2 regions of the Lactococcus taiwanensis genome follow, and region 1 is predicted to be linked to the other one. Evidence: predicted binding sites of a transcription regulator. Region 1 holds the regulator's gene; the other holds the start of a gene.

Region 1 (7,636 bases):
ATTTGCAAGCATTGACAGTCGATATGGTGAGTAGATTTTTTCTAGTCATTCGTGGTATAATACAAGTAATTGTCTAATTCTGTCCTTGGTTAAGCTAAAGTTTGACTGAATGGAGCGCTACCCGAAGGGGAGCTCATCCTCAAACTGAACGCGAACAAGGATAAGCTCGAAGATAAAAATCAATGTTATAATGTAATTGTTCGGAGAAATCCGACTTTTACGTCTTATTTGGAGGAAAAAATGGATAACCAAAGTCAAGAAGTTGGGAAAATCGTTGATATTCGTGACAAAGTAAAAGCACACTTGGGAGAAACAATCGAAATTACTTCCCAATTTGGTCGTAAACGTGAGAACCGTCATAAAGTAAATTTGATTGAAGCTTATGCGACTCATTTTGTAATTGAAAACATTCCTGCACGTGGTCCAAAAACAACAGAATCATATCAATATGCAGATATTTTGACACAAACGATTTTAATACACTATCCAAACGCATAAACTTAAAGCAGATTAATGATTCACAATAAAGGAAGGAGGAGACAAGGTTGATGACGGCAAACTGGGATATGACCCCTGTTAAGGGTGGTTCAGGGAATGCTTTTTCAGGAAAGAGCGATCAAGAACGCGTTTTTATTAAAAAAAACGGCAGTCCTTTTTTGCCGAGCATTTATCTGGAAGGAATTACGCCAAAAGTTCTATGGACTAAGCGTACTGCCGAAGGAGATACCTTGTCTGCCCAACCTTGGATTGATGGGCATACCCTTAATCCAGAAGATATGGATGATCGGCAGATTAATCACATCTTGGCCCATCTTCATGATTCAAAAAAATTAGTGGAGTCCTATAAAAAATTAGGAAGCCAAGTTATTTTTCCAAAACAACTTTTGGAAGAGTGCGTAAAAAGTACGGAAGCTTTGCAGACCAATCACTTTTTGACGCAAATCATCGAAGAAATGAGGGGCGAAATCCCTGAATTACATGAGGATGAAGTTGTTGTGGTTCACGGAGACGTCAATCATAAAAACTGGTTAGTCGATGATACTTCAGGTAAAATCTACCTGGTAGATTGGGACACCGTCTTTTTATCAGATTCCATGGTGGATATGGCTCATGTCCTTTCACACTATATCAAACCTACGAACTGGAGTTTGTGGTTAATGACATCAGGTGTACGTCCTCGTTCAGATATTATGGACAAAGTAGCTTGGTATGGGAAATTATCTTTTCTGCGCCAAATCTCTGAATACCTCTCGCGAGGAAAGATGAAAGAGGTCAATCAGGAAATTTTAGGGCTCCGGAATTTTTGTGAATTATTTTAGAAAAATAGGCTAGGGAGTGGACCTTCCTATTTTTTGGCTTATAGAAGAAACTTAAAAATGATAAAATTTTTCTAAAAGCCATTCCCATAAGTTTGCAGAATGAACTGACTGATTGGTCAGCCAACTCGAAGTGCAATAAGCTACTGACAGCTTCGTCAGTAAAAATAAATTAAATAGAGGTAAAAATGCGCGTCAGAAATCGAAAAGGGGCAGGCGAAATGCTTGCCGAAAACGCACATATTGTTGTTGAGAATCCAGCCGACTTTAAAGGACGTTGGTCTGAACGTTTTGGAAATAATCACCCGATTCATATTGAGGTGGGATGTGGCAAAGGAGCCTTCATCACAGGAATGGCAGCTTTGCATCCAGAGATTAACTACATAGCAATAGACATGCAGTTGTCTGTTTTATCCTATGCACTGGATAAAGCGATTGAAGCTGGTTTACCAAATGTTCAGATGATGTTAGTCGATGGGGCCGCTTTAAGTGAGTATTTTGAAGAAGGAGAGATTGATCAAGTCTACTTGAACTTTTCTGATCCTTGGCCTAAAGCGCGACATGAAAAACGTCGCTTGACTTACAAGTCTTTCTTAGAAACTTATGAAAAGATTTTACGTTCCGAAGGGGAGATTCATTTTAAAACAGATAACCGAGGACTCTTTGAATATTCTCTAGTTTCTCTCGCAAACTATGGCATGGAACTCAAAAAAGTCTGGTTAGATTTGCATCAAGATGAAGAATTTGCTCCGCTGAATGTAATGACTGAATATGAAAAGAAATTTTCACAAAAAGGACAAGTGATTTATCGTCTAGAAGCAAAATTTAAAAAGAAAAATGATTAAATGACAGCTTGATCAGTAAAATATGGTAAGTTTAAAACTCATAGTTGAGTTGAAGAGATTAAAGGAGAATAGATATGAGATGTCCGAAGTGTTCTTCTGAGGATTCAAAAGTAGTGGATTCTAGACAGGCTGAAGAAGCAATCCGTCGTCGCCGGGTCTGTGAATCTTGCGGTTTTCGCTTTACGACTTTTGAGCGAATTGAAGAAATGCCCCTTTTAGTCATTAAAAAAGATGATAAGCGTGAACCTTTTAACCGTGATAAAATCGTGCGTGGCTTGGTTCGTTCAGCTTATAAGCGTCCTGTTTCGAGTGAAGATATTGAACAGGTCGTCGCTAATGTAGAACGCAAAATCCGCCAACTTGACAGTAATGAAGTTCAATCTGACACCATTGGTGAATTTGTAATGGAGGAATTAGCAAAACTTGATGACATCACCTATATCCGCTTTGCAAGTGTTTACCGTTCTTTCAAAGACGTCAGTGAATTAGAAGAACTTTTAAAAAATATTACCAACAAATAAGTTACTGACCAGGCTGTAAGTAGCCTAAAATTTTTAAAAATGAAAAAATGAGGTAGAAATGAGAGCAGGAGATTCATTTACGATGGTCAATCGTGGCAAAACAAGCTTTGATGCGGAGACTTTTCGACTGCTCTATTTACCCATTATTGGTACTGATGCCTTTGCCCTTTATCAATTGATGTTGAGTTTCTCCACAGGACGTATTTCTCATTTTCTAGAATATCTTAATATTGGTTTGAACCCCTTTGTTGAGGCCTTAAATAAATTAACGGGACTTAGCTTGGTTCATGTCTACGATGACCACACGCGGCTTTACTTTAAGGTAGAAAGCCCTCTTAATTTTGAAGAGTTTTTAGCTGATGAGTTTTATCGTCAACTTTTGATTTCTAAAATTGGTGAAAATCGCGTTTCTGGCCTTTCTAAAACAATAGAGCCCAAAGGGAAAGAGATTTCTAAGAAATTTCATGAAATCTACAAAGTTTCATTCAACCAACCTGATGAACCTCAAGGACAAGGTGCTCATGCCAATAATAACTTTGATATGGGTGCTTTTCAGAGTTTAATGACGCGCCAAGGTTTGCATTTTAATGATGAAAATAAAGAAGTGCTAGCCCTTTATGCTCTCGCCGAAAAATTTGAACTTAATTGGTATGAGTTGTTCAAATTAGCAGAGCAGACCGCCAATGCTGATAAGTCTTTAAATGTTAGTCAACTAACACATCGCCTCTCGGCAACACATGAGCCTCAACGTCCCCTTTCAGAATTTCCAAAAGCTTTTGCTGACTTGATTGTGACCAGTAAAGCTCATGAGCCAGAAGCTTTCCTTAAACAAATTAAAGCCCAGGCTGGTGGCTTTGTAAGTAATGATGAACGGAAGATTCTTGCTCATCTTTCACGGCAAAATCTTGTGCCTGAGGTGCAAAATATCCTGATTCATTATGTATTGGTGCAACAAAAAAATGCCACCTTATCGTCAAGTTTTGTGAATACATTAGCTAATGACTGGATGCGCAACAAAGTCTTTACTGCAGAAAAAGCGGTGGAGCGTATTATGGAACGCAATGAAGGGGCAAAAGCAAAAGCTGCGCAAGCAGCAGCAGCTCAGGCGGCCAAACGCCCAGCAAAACTTAAAAAAGAAGCTCCCAAATGGTCTAATCCCAACTATGAAAACAAAACAAGCCAAGAACAATTGGCAAAACTTGAAAAAATTCGACTGGAATCACTCAAAAAATTAAAAGGTGAGACAGAGTAAGTCAGCAAAATAGCTGATGCGTAAGGATTTTCTCAGGCTATGATGCCTGATCACTCGGAGCAATAAACAGTAAAAAAGGAGCACAAGACGATGGAATCTATCGGTGATATTTTGGGTAAGCGCCACGATATTCGTGAAAACTTTGAAAAATTAGTAGCAGAAGTCCTGAAGAATTCTGATGTGCAAGCCTTCATTGCTGAGCACCACATGAGTTCAGATGAGATCCAACGCTCTTATTCAAAATTTTATGAGTACGTTCGGGAAAAAGAAAAGTTTGAGTTGGGAGAAAAACGAGCTGCAGATGGCTACGAGCCTGTGCTCATCATGAATCACGGCTATGCCGATGTTTCTTATCAAACCACAGCTGAGCTTGCTCAACAACAAGCGGCTCAAAATTTGTTGCGACGTGTCAATGTAATTGGCCTTCCTAAAGAACTTAAACAAGTGACCTTAGCTGATATCGCCTTGGACGATGTTCAACGCATTGAGCCTTATCAGACTTTGGTGGATTTTATTACCAACTATCCTGAACGAAAAGGTCTTTACCTCTACGGTGATTTTGGTGTAGGTAAATCCTTTATGTTAGGGGCGATGGCCAATGAACTTGCAAAAAAAGGCATTTCGACTACTTTACTTCATTATCCAACGTTCATCTCAGACCTAGATTTTGACAATGCGAAGGTTTGGGTTAATGAAATTAAAGTCAGTCCTGTCTTGGTTTTGGATGATATTGGGGCAGAGCAAAATAATGCCTGGGTTCGAGATAGTATACTACAAGTCATCTTACAACATCGGATGCAAGAAAATCTCCCTACCTTTTTCACCTCCAATTTGAAAATGGATGAACTGGAGCAGCACTTGGCCGAAACAAGAAAGGCTGAAGAGGTTTGGCCTGCCAAGCGAGTTATGGAACGGATAAAATATTTAGCTCAAGAAATGCGACTAGAAGGAGAAAATAGACGCCATGACTGAAATAAATGAAACCATTGATTTAATGATGAACCATACATCAGTCAGAAACTTTACTGACGAAGCCATCAGTAAAGAAGAGTTACAAACCATCCTAAAAGCTGGTCAAATGGCCTCCACTTGGAAAAATTTTCAATCGTATTCGATTATAGTGGTGCAGTCCCAAGCACAAAAAGACGCGATTTATCAGTACCAGCCCCAAAAAGCAATTAAAAATTGTGCAGCCTATCTGGTTTTTGTTGGCGACCTCAATCGCGCAGAAAAAGCAGTGCAACTCCACGGAGCAACCTTTCAACCCGCAGGGATCGAAAGTTTGCTCATCTCTTCTGTTGACGCAGCAACTGCGGGGCAAAATGTTCTTTTGGCAGCGGAATCTCTGGGCTATAATGGGGTGATGGTTGGCTTGATTCGTGACCAATCGGCACAAATTTCAGAAGTACTTGACTTACCTGACTACACTTATCCAATTTTTGGAATTGCGATAGGCAAGGCTGCACGGTTAAATAAAGTGAAACCACGTTTTCCATTAGAAAGCATCGCTTTTCCTGAGCGGTACATAGAGCAGGATGAACAAGCGATAAAACAATTTGACCAAATACAAGAAGAATACGCGGGTACGCGTCGGCTTAACAAATGGTCAGAACGTGTAGTGGAACAGTGGGGCAAACCCGAAATTCCTTCATCTACTGAAAATCTAAAGGCAAAAAAATTATTGTGAAACCCATGAAAATCAACGCGCCAAAACTTCCCCTCGCTTATCAACCCGTCAGTCAGCAAGACTTTGCGGATGGTGAGATTTATCAAGCTCAATTTAGCGGGGAAAATTTAAAGCTATCGACACGGACTCTCTTTTCAGCTTGTCATTTCAAAAATACAACCTTTGAATTTACTGACGGAGCGGTCAGTGAGTTTACAGATTGCCTTTTTGAAAAATGTGACCTGTCCAACCTTTCTCTGGCAAAAGTTGGCTTCTACCGCTGTCATTTTCAGTCCTCCAAATTGTTGGGTACAGACTTTACAGGGGCGCATTTTCAAGAGGTTCAGTTTACTGAGAATCTGTTGCGTTATGCTAATTTTTCAGGAAGCACTTTAAAAAATGTACGTTTTCTAGAGAACGAAGCCACCGAAACCTTCTTCACTGCCTGTACGTTCAAAAGAGTTGACATGCTGCATAATCAACTAAATGCAGCTAATTTTTGGGAAACCGACTTGTCGGGAATAGATTTTTCATCCAATCACTTTGAAACCTTAGAACTTACGCCACACTTAGCTAAAAATATCAAAATTAATCTGAGCCAATCTCCCTTTTTTACCAGTTTGTTTGGCATCGAGATTGTTTAAATGATCCTAAAAAGAAGCCCGCAATCAAGCGAGGACTTCCATTCCCCTTCTGTCTTTGCTACTGAAGGGAGCATTGAAAGAGAGAAATAAAAATGAGTTTACCAACTGTAGCCATCGTTGGCCGTCCAAATGTCGGCAAATCAACGATTTTCAACCGTATTGCCGGAGAGCGTATCTCAATTGTTGAAGATATTCCCGGAGTAACCCGTGACCGGATCTATGCCACTGGTGAATGGTTAACCCGTAAATTTAACATCATTGACACAGGAGGGATTGAACTCTCTGATGAACCCTTCATGACTGAAATCAGAGCTCAAGCTGAAATCGCTATGAACGAAGCCGATGTCATCATCGCTGTTGTTGATGGGGAAACGGGTATTACAGATGCGGATGAAGCCGTAGCAAACATTCTTTACCGGACAGATAAACCCGTCATCCTTGTTGTCAATAAGGTGGATAATCCTGAGCGTCGCATGGAAATTTTCGAATTTTATTCGTTAGGTTTGGGCGATCCTTACCCCGTTTCCGCAGTTCACGGGATTGGGACAGGGGATGTATTGGATGCTATTGTCCAAAGCCTGCCACAAGAAGTGGAAGAAGAAAATGAAGATGTCATCAAATTCAGTCTGATCGGTCGACCAAATGTCGGAAAATCCTCCCTTATCAATGCTATTCTTGGTGAAGATCGTGTTATTGCCAGTCCTATAGCTGGAACAACCCGTGATGCGATTGACACCCACTTTACCGACAGTGAAGGCCAAGAATTTGTCATGATTGACACAGCAGGAATGCGTAAATCAGGGAAGATTTACGAGAATACTGAAAAGTATTCAGTCATGCGTGCCATGCGTGCTATTGACCGCTCTGATATTGTCTTAATGGTCATTAATGCTGAAGAAGGTATCCGTGAATATGATATGCGGATTGCTGGATTTGCCCATGAAGCCGGTAAAGGGATCCTTATTGTTGTCAACAAATGGGATACTTTAGAGAAAGATAACGATACTATGAAAAACTTTGAGCTTGAAATTCGTACCAAGTTCAAATTCTTAGATTATGCACCGATTGTCTACGTCTCAGCAAAAACTGGTCAACGACTTAACAAATTACCAGATATGATTAAAGAAATCCATCATGCTCAAAACCTGCGCATTTCAAGTTCTGTTTTGAATGACGTCATTATGGATGCCGTAGCGATCAACCCTACACCGACTGATAAAGGAAAACGATTGAAGATTTTCTATGCGACTCAAGTAGCGATTAAACCGCCAACTTTTGTTGTCTTCGTTAACGAAGAAGAGCTGATGCACTTCTCTTACCTTCGATTTTTAGAAAATCAAATTCGTAAGGCCTTCGTCTTTGAAGGGACACCAATTCATTTAATCGCACGTA
Region 2 (7,636 bases), 200 kb from region 1:
AGCTTGTGCGGCATCGTCAATGGTCACTTGAATCAAAGTACGGCTTTCAGGATTCATGGTCGTTTCCCAAAGCTGATCCGCGTTCATTTCACCAAGCCCTTTGTAACGTTGCAGGTTAGCATTTTTACCAAACTTCTTGCGCAACTCAGCCAGCTCGGCATCAGTCCAAGCGTATTCAATTTTTTCCTTTTTCCCTTTGCCTTCGCTCATTTTGTAAAGGGGCGGCAGGGCGATGTAGATGTGACCCGCTTCCACCAGCGGTTTCATGTAGCGGTAAAAGAAAGTCAGCAAGAGCGTTTGAATGTGAGCGCCGTCCGTGTCGGCATCGGTCATGATGATAATTTTGTCATAGTTGCGGTCAGCCAAGGTAAAATCAGCACCAACACCTGCACCAATGGTGTAAATCATGGTGTTGATTTCCTCATTTTTGAGAATATCCTGCATTTTGGCCTTTTCCGTGTTGATAACCTTACCACGCAAAGGCAATATCGCTTGGAACTTGCGGTCACGCCCTTGTTTAGCGGAGCCACCAGCCGAATCTCCTTCGACCAGATAAAGTTCGTTTTTGTTAGGGTTTTTGGTTTGAGCTGGGGTCAATTTACCAGACAAAAGCCCTTTGTCTTTCTTGTTCTTTTTGCCATTTCGGGAATCTTCGCGCGCTTTTCTAGCCGCTTCACGGGCTTCACGCGCTTTGATGGCCTTACGTATCAAATTCTGAGCCAATTCGCCATTTTCCATCAAGTAGAAACTGAGCTTTTCAGCCACCAAACCGTCCACAATCGGGCGAGCCAAAGGGGAGCCTAATTTGTCCTTAGTCTGCCCTTCAAATTGCAAGTGTTCTTCAGGAATCAAAACCGACAGCACCGCCGTCAAACCTTCACGATAGTCTGAACCTTCCAGATTTTTGTCTTTATCCTTGAGTAAGCCTACCTTGCGGGCGTATTCGTTCATCGCTTTAGTAATGGCAGTTTTCAGGCCCGCTTCATGCGTTCCACCGTCTTTGGTACGGACATTATTAACAAAAGAGAGGATATTTTCCGAGTAACCATCATTGTATTGCATGGCCACTTCTACTTCAAACCCGTCTTGCTTGCCTTCGAAATAAAGCACTGGCGTCAAGCTGTCTTTGTCTTCATTCAGATATGTGACAAAATCCTGAACCCCATTTTCATAATGAAATTCTTCTTTTTGATCTGTTCTTTTGTCTTCAAGAACGATAGTCACTTCTTTGAGCAAGAAAGCTGATTCGTTCAGGCGTTCTGAGATGATATTATATTTGAACTCTGTTGTCGAGAAAATACTTGGGTCGGGCATAAAGGTGACCTTTGTCCCTGTTTTTGACTTGGGTGCTTTGCCAATTTTTTCCAGCGTAGTAGCAGGGTGTCCGCCATTTTCGAAACGTTGCCGATAGACCGTTCCATCACGCGTGACTTCGACTTCTAGCCAAGTAGAAAGGGCATTAACAACTGACGAGCCAACGCCATGCAGTCCACCTGAAGTTTTATAACCCCCTTGACCAAATTTACCACCAGCATGCAAAATCGTGAAAATAACTTCAATGGTAGGTTTTCCACTGGCGTGTATTCCAACAGGCATACCCCGTCCTTCATCTTCAACGGTTAAGCTGCCATCCTTGTTAATCGTCACTAGGATTTTATTTCCAAAACCGGAAAGGGCCTCATCGACTGCATTATCTACAATTTCCCAAACCATGTGGTGCAAGCCTGTACTATCGGTTGAGCCAATGTACATACCAGGCCGTTTTCTGACAGCATCCAAGCCCTCTAGGACTTGAATCGCACTATCATCATAATTATTAATATCTATTACCATTACTGTCATTCCCCTCATTGAAAGCTCATATTCTTTGTTAAGCTACAAAAAATATTCATCTAGCTTATTGTACCTTGTTCAGAAAGCTTTGTCAAAAGCCTGCTGTAAGCATTTTTTGAAAAATTTACTTATTTCTTTAGTAAAATATGATATAATTGTACAGTTAAAAGCATATGTTATTTTAAAAGAAATAGACCTGGAGCACTTATGATTATTTTTATACTTCTTGTTGTGAGCTATCTGTTAGGAGCAATACCAGCTGGGCTGTGGGTAGGGCAACTTTTTTTCAAAAAAAACCTACACGATTATGGCTCAGGAAATACTGGCACTACCAATACTTTTAGGATTCTTGGGGTAAAAGCGGGCATCGCCGTCTTTACTTTTGATCTTCTTAAAGGAACACTTGCAACCCTTTTACCTGTCCTCTTTCATGTGCACGGGCTCTCTCCTCTTATTTTTGGGTTGATGGCGGTTATTGGGCATACCTTTTCCATATTTGATCACTTCAAAGGAGGAAAGGCTGTTGCTACCTCTGGTGGTGTCATTCTTGGTTTCACCCCTCTTTTTCTGGTTTATCTGTTACTGATCTTCTTCGTTGTCTTATGGTTATTTAGTATGATTAGCCTTTCAAGCGTTGTTGCAGCTCTTGCTGCATTAGTGGGGATTTTGATTTTTCCAAGCTTTGGTTTTATTTTACCTTCTTATGACCTTTTATTCTCTTTAATTGTTATTGTTTTAGCAATTATTATCATTTATAGACACAAAAGTAACCTCATCCGGATTAAAAATCACACTGAATCCCTTGTCCCCTTTGGTTTAAACCTGTCCCACCAGCAAAAAAAATAGCACAATATCTTGTGTCATCTTGTCACATTTTACATAATTCAACACAATATCTAGTAAATATAATTTGACTAGGTATTTTTTTTACGCTAAAATAAGAATATAAAATTCGAGAAAAAGTAAAAGAACTTTGACTCACCACTGAGGAGACTAAAATGGTTACAGTATATTCGAAAAATAACTGCATGCAATGTAAAATGGTCAAAAAATGGCTCGGAGAACATCACGTCGCCTTCACTGAAATCAACATTGATGAGCAACCTGAGTTTGTAGAAAAAGTCATCGAAATGGGCTTTAGAGCTGCTCCTGTCGTTACTAAGGGAGAAGTAGCTTTCTCTGGTTTTCGTCCTGCCGAATTAGCAAAGTTGGCTTAAGATGAAACTTGTTTATTTTAGTGTAACCGGGCAAACTCGACGTTTTGTAGGTAAAACCAGTTTACCTCATGTTGAAATTCTACCCGACGATGATTTAGAGATGTCTGAGCCTTTTCTTCTCATCACACCAAGTTATGCCGAGGAATCCCCTACCGTCTCTAAGTCTATTGACGTGATGGATCCTGTGTTTGATTTCATGGCTTATAATGAAAACTATAAGCTTTGTCGTGGTATCATTGGAACAGGAAACCGCAATTTTGCAGGAATTTATATTTTTACAGCTAAGGAACTTTCTGCCAAATATCAAATTCCACTCTTATATGACTTTGAGTTTAACGGTACGCCAGCTGATGTAGAGGCGGTCGAAAAACTCGCCATACAGCTTGATCAAGGGGCCAAAGTAACTTTTAAAAATCCACTATGATCTTATGCTTCACAGATTTGACGTGAAGCATCTTTCATTTTTAATGCTATTGCTTTTCTAACAGCTAGCTTTACATTGATTAATTATTTTAGTTTCAGTAAAAATGTAGCAACTGAAACGCATTGATAAATAAAGGAGTAATATGTCTCTTAAACAACTTAAAGATGTCACCTATTTTAAGCTTAATAATGAAATTAACATTCCCGTCAATGGTGCCATTCCATTGGCTAAAGATAAAGAAGCAATCACTGCTTTTTTTAAAGAAAACGTTGCACCAAATCGTTTCACTGCTGAGACGTATGAAGAAAAACTCAAGTGGCTTGTACAAGAAGAATATCTGGAGGCAGATTTTTTAGCGCAATATTCATTTGACTTCATCACCTCACTGAGAAAAGAATTGAGTCAGTTTGAGTTTCATTTCGATTCATTCATGGCCGCTTATAAATTTTACAATCAGTACGCCATGAAAAATAATGATGGGTCACTTTATTTGGAAGATTTTGAAGATCGTGTACTCATGAATGCTTTGTATATGGCGGATGGCAATGAGAAATTAGCGCATGACTTGGCCTTTGCAATGGTCAATCGTCGCTATCAGCCTGCCACGCCAACTTTCTTAAATGCTGGTCGAAAACGCCGGGGTGAATTCGTCTCTTGTTTCCTTTTGCAATTGACCGACGATATGAACTCCATTGGTCGGACAATCAACTCAGCGTTACAACTCTCCAAAAATGGTGGTGGAGTTGGCCTCAATTTGACAAACTTGCGCGGGGCTGGTGCACCAATCAAAGGTTATGATGGGGTCGCAGCTGGTGTAGTACCTGTCATGAAATTGTTTGAAGATAGCTTTTCTTATGCTAACCAATTAGGGCAACGTCAAGGCGCTGGTGTAGTTTATTTGTCCATCTTCCATCCGGACATTATGGAATTTTTATCTACTAAAAAAGAAAATGCAGATGAAAAAATACGTGTCAAAACGTTGTCTTTAGGTGTAACCGTTCCTGATAAGTTTTATGAATTGGTCAAAAAAGGGGAAACAATGTACTTGTTTGAACCTTATTTCGTCGAAAAACACTATGGTAAACCTTTTACAGAAGTGGATATTACAGCCGAATATGACAACATGGTAGCTAATCCAGAAATTCGTAAAACACCAATTTCTGCTCGTGAACTTGAACAAGAACTCTCAAAACTTCAACAAGAGTCTGGTTACCCTTATATCGTCAATGTAGACACCGTTAACAAAGCTAATCCGGTTGATGGTGTGATTTCGATGTCTAATCTTTGTTCTGAAATTTTGCAGGTTCAAACACCTTCTGTTTTGAATGATGATCAAACCTACAAAGTGACGGGGACAGATGTGGCCTGTAACTTGGGTTCAACAAACGTTTTAAACATGATGACCTCTGGTTCAGAATTTGGCCCTTCTATTGAATCAATGGTTCGGGCATTAACTTTCATTTCTGAAACATCTAACCTGGACACTGTGCCTACTGTACGTAAAGGAAATGATGAAATGCATGCCATCGGACTTGGAGCCATGGGCTTACATTCTTTCTTAGCTCAAAACCAAATCCATTATGATAGTAAAGAAGCCGTTGAATTTACTAGCGTTTACTTCATGCTATTGAATTACTATACGTTGAAAGCCTCCAATAAATTAGCACAAGAAAAAGGGGCTTCTTTCAAGACATTTGAAAAATCAGCTTACGCTGACGGCAGCTATTTTGACAAATACGTCAGCCATGATTATTTTGCTGCTGTCTCTCCAAAAGTACAAGCTTTGTTTGACGGGATTGAAGTTCCAAGTCTTGCTGACTGGGCAGCTCTGCGTGAAACTGTAAAAACTTCTGGACTCTACAATTCATATCGTATGGCCGTTGCGCCAAATGGGTCAATTTCTTATATTAATGACTGTTCTTCTTCTATTCACCCAATTGTTAACCGAATTGAAGAACGTCAAGAAAAGAAAGTCGGTAAAATTTACTACCCAGCGGCTGGTCTTTCAACGGAAACTATTCCTTATTACAAATCAGCATATGACACAGACATGCGCGCCGTGATTGACGTCTACGCTGCTGCCACAGAGCATGTTGACCAAGGCTTATCCCTTACCCTATTTATGCGCTCTACTTTGCCTGAAGGCCTTTATGAATGGAAATCAGCTACCAACAAAATGACCACTCGTGATTTGTCTATCTTACGTAATTATGCCTATAAAAAAGGGATCAAAACCATTTATTACGTACGGACTTTTACTGATGATCAAGAAGAAGTTGGCGCTAATCAATGTGAAAGTTGCGTTATCTAAGGAAAATTTACTGACCACTGCTACAAAATTTACTGACGAAGCGGTCAGTAAATTTTCTTGGCATTTTATACGAAGAAAAAGAGAAAGGAATTGAGCCCATCTTGTTTACCGCAGGGCTCACATCTTAATACTATGTCTGAAACTGAAAATTTGACGGTGCCGACCTACTACAGCGCCATTGACTGGAACTCTATTGAAGATTCGATTGACAAATACACTTGGGAGAAATTGACGAGCCAATTTTGGTTAGACACTCGCGTACCTGTTTCTAACGACTTAGATGACTGGCGTAAATTACCTCAAATCGAACGAGATACTTTTGCTAAGGCCTTTGCCGGCTTGACCTTGCTTGATACCCTGCAATCCGTAGATGGTGCGGAAGTACTTAAACACGATGCCAGAACACCTCAAGAAATTGCCTGTTTCAATAACATCCAATTTATGGAATCGGTTCACGCCAAATCTTACTCTACGATTTTCTCTACTTTGAATACCAAAAAAGAAATCGAAGAACTTTTTGACTGGGTCGATACCAACGTTTATATGCAAACCAAGGCCGAAATTATTAATAAAATTTATGAATCTGGTACAGCTTTGCAAAAAAAGGTGGCCTCTGTTTTCCTTGAAACATGCCTCTTCTACTCCGGTTTTTACACTCCTTTACTTTATTTAGGAAATAATAAAATGATTAATTCAGCTGAAATCATTAAATTAATCATTCGTGACGAGTCTGTCCATGGCACTTATATTGGCTACAAATTCCAACTTGGCTTTAATGAGTTATCAGAAGATGAGCAAAGTGAATTACGTGACTGGATGTATGAATTACTTTACCAACTTTATGAAAATGAAGAAAAATATTCGCATTTACTTTATGACCAAGTGGGTTGGACAGAGGAAGTTTTAACTTTCTTGCGCTATAATGCCAATAAAGCTTTGATGAATCTTGGACAAGATCCACTTTTCCCTGACACTGCTGCTGATGTTAATCCTGTAGTGATGAATGGGATTTCTACGTCGTCTTCTAACCATGACTTCTTCTCACAAGTCGGAAATTCTTACTTATTAGGAGAAGTTGAAGCCATGTCTGACGATGATTATGAGATTTAAGCTTGACTTTTTAAAAATTATAACTACTGACCGGCCGGTCAGTAGTTTTTTACTTGCAACTCCTTAGCAACAGGCTTCTTTCTAGAAGAAATTGAACTGGAAGAGGAAAAGATGTTGTAAATTATTTAGAATGTCACAAATAAAAAATACTATCATCAGAGATAGTATTTTTTATTTTAGATTTTAAGGAAACGACGCATTGAGAGCAAGGCCCCAAACGAACCAATCAAGACCCCAATCACCGCCATCAATGCGATAATCCCAGGGATGAATTGATCAGGTGCATACATAGAAAGCTTTTGCGACTGAAGACTCGGTGTTAGGCTTACAAAAGCTAAACGATAAGCCCACACAACTACAAGACTCGGAATAATCGCTCCAATCAGACCAACCCATGCACCTTCTAGGAAGAATGGCCAACGAATATAACCATTTTTGGCTCCTACCAAACGCATGATTTGAATTTCACGCTGCCGTGAAAGAATCGTAATTCGAATCGTATTAGAGATTAAGAAGACGGCGACAAAAATCAACAGAACAGCTATAATGGTTCCCCAAGTCTGAACTCCTTTGGCGATTTGGAAAATCTTTTGCGTATTAGCTCCGCCATAAGTTGCACTTTCAATACCAGAAATTTTTCTGATCTGAGCGGTAACGCTCTTCACATGATCGGGTGAGTCTGCTTCAACAATATAAGCATCGTAAAGTGGATTAGCATCACCCTTGAAAAGGTTCCAGGTG

The links. The regulator NrdR, encoded in region 1, represses ribonucleotide reductase genes. The targets are predictions, from matches to a motif close to ACACNATATATNGTGT.
Region 2: nrdH (glutaredoxin-like protein NrdH) is a predicted target of NrdR. The motif match lies at 2,721-2,736, and genes of this name have one in related genera.

The regions. Positions count from the first base shown of each region.
Region 1 is NZ_CP070872.1:831,977-839,612, forward strand. It holds gene dnaB (replicative DNA helicase) at 1-34, shown strand, start outside; gene JW886_RS04170 (Veg family protein) at 241-498, shown strand; gene JW886_RS04175 (phosphotransferase family protein) at 546-1,319, shown strand; gene trmB (tRNA (guanosine(46)-N7)-methyltransferase TrmB) at 1,505-2,161, shown strand; gene nrdR (transcriptional regulator NrdR) at 2,236-2,682, shown strand; gene JW886_RS04190 (DnaD domain protein) at 2,741-3,934, shown strand; gene dnaI (primosomal protein DnaI) at 4,025-4,906, shown strand; gene JW886_RS04200 (NADPH-dependent oxidoreductase) at 4,899-5,621, shown strand; gene JW886_RS04205 (pentapeptide repeat-containing protein) at 5,618-6,244, shown strand; gene der (ribosome biogenesis GTPase Der) at 6,337-7,636, shown strand, end outside.
Region 2 is NZ_CP070872.1:1,032,782-1,040,417, reverse strand. It holds gene parE (DNA topoisomerase IV subunit B) at 1-1,833, opposite strand, end outside; gene plsY (glycerol-3-phosphate 1-O-acyltransferase PlsY) at 2,041-2,679, shown strand; gene nrdH (glutaredoxin-like protein NrdH) at 2,832-3,050, shown strand; gene nrdI (class Ib ribonucleoside-diphosphate reductase assembly flavoprotein NrdI) at 3,052-3,474, shown strand; gene nrdE (class 1b ribonucleoside-diphosphate reductase subunit alpha) at 3,617-5,785, shown strand; gene nrdF (class 1b ribonucleoside-diphosphate reductase subunit beta) at 5,918-6,895, shown strand; gene ftsX (permease-like cell division protein FtsX) at 7,072-7,636, opposite strand, start outside.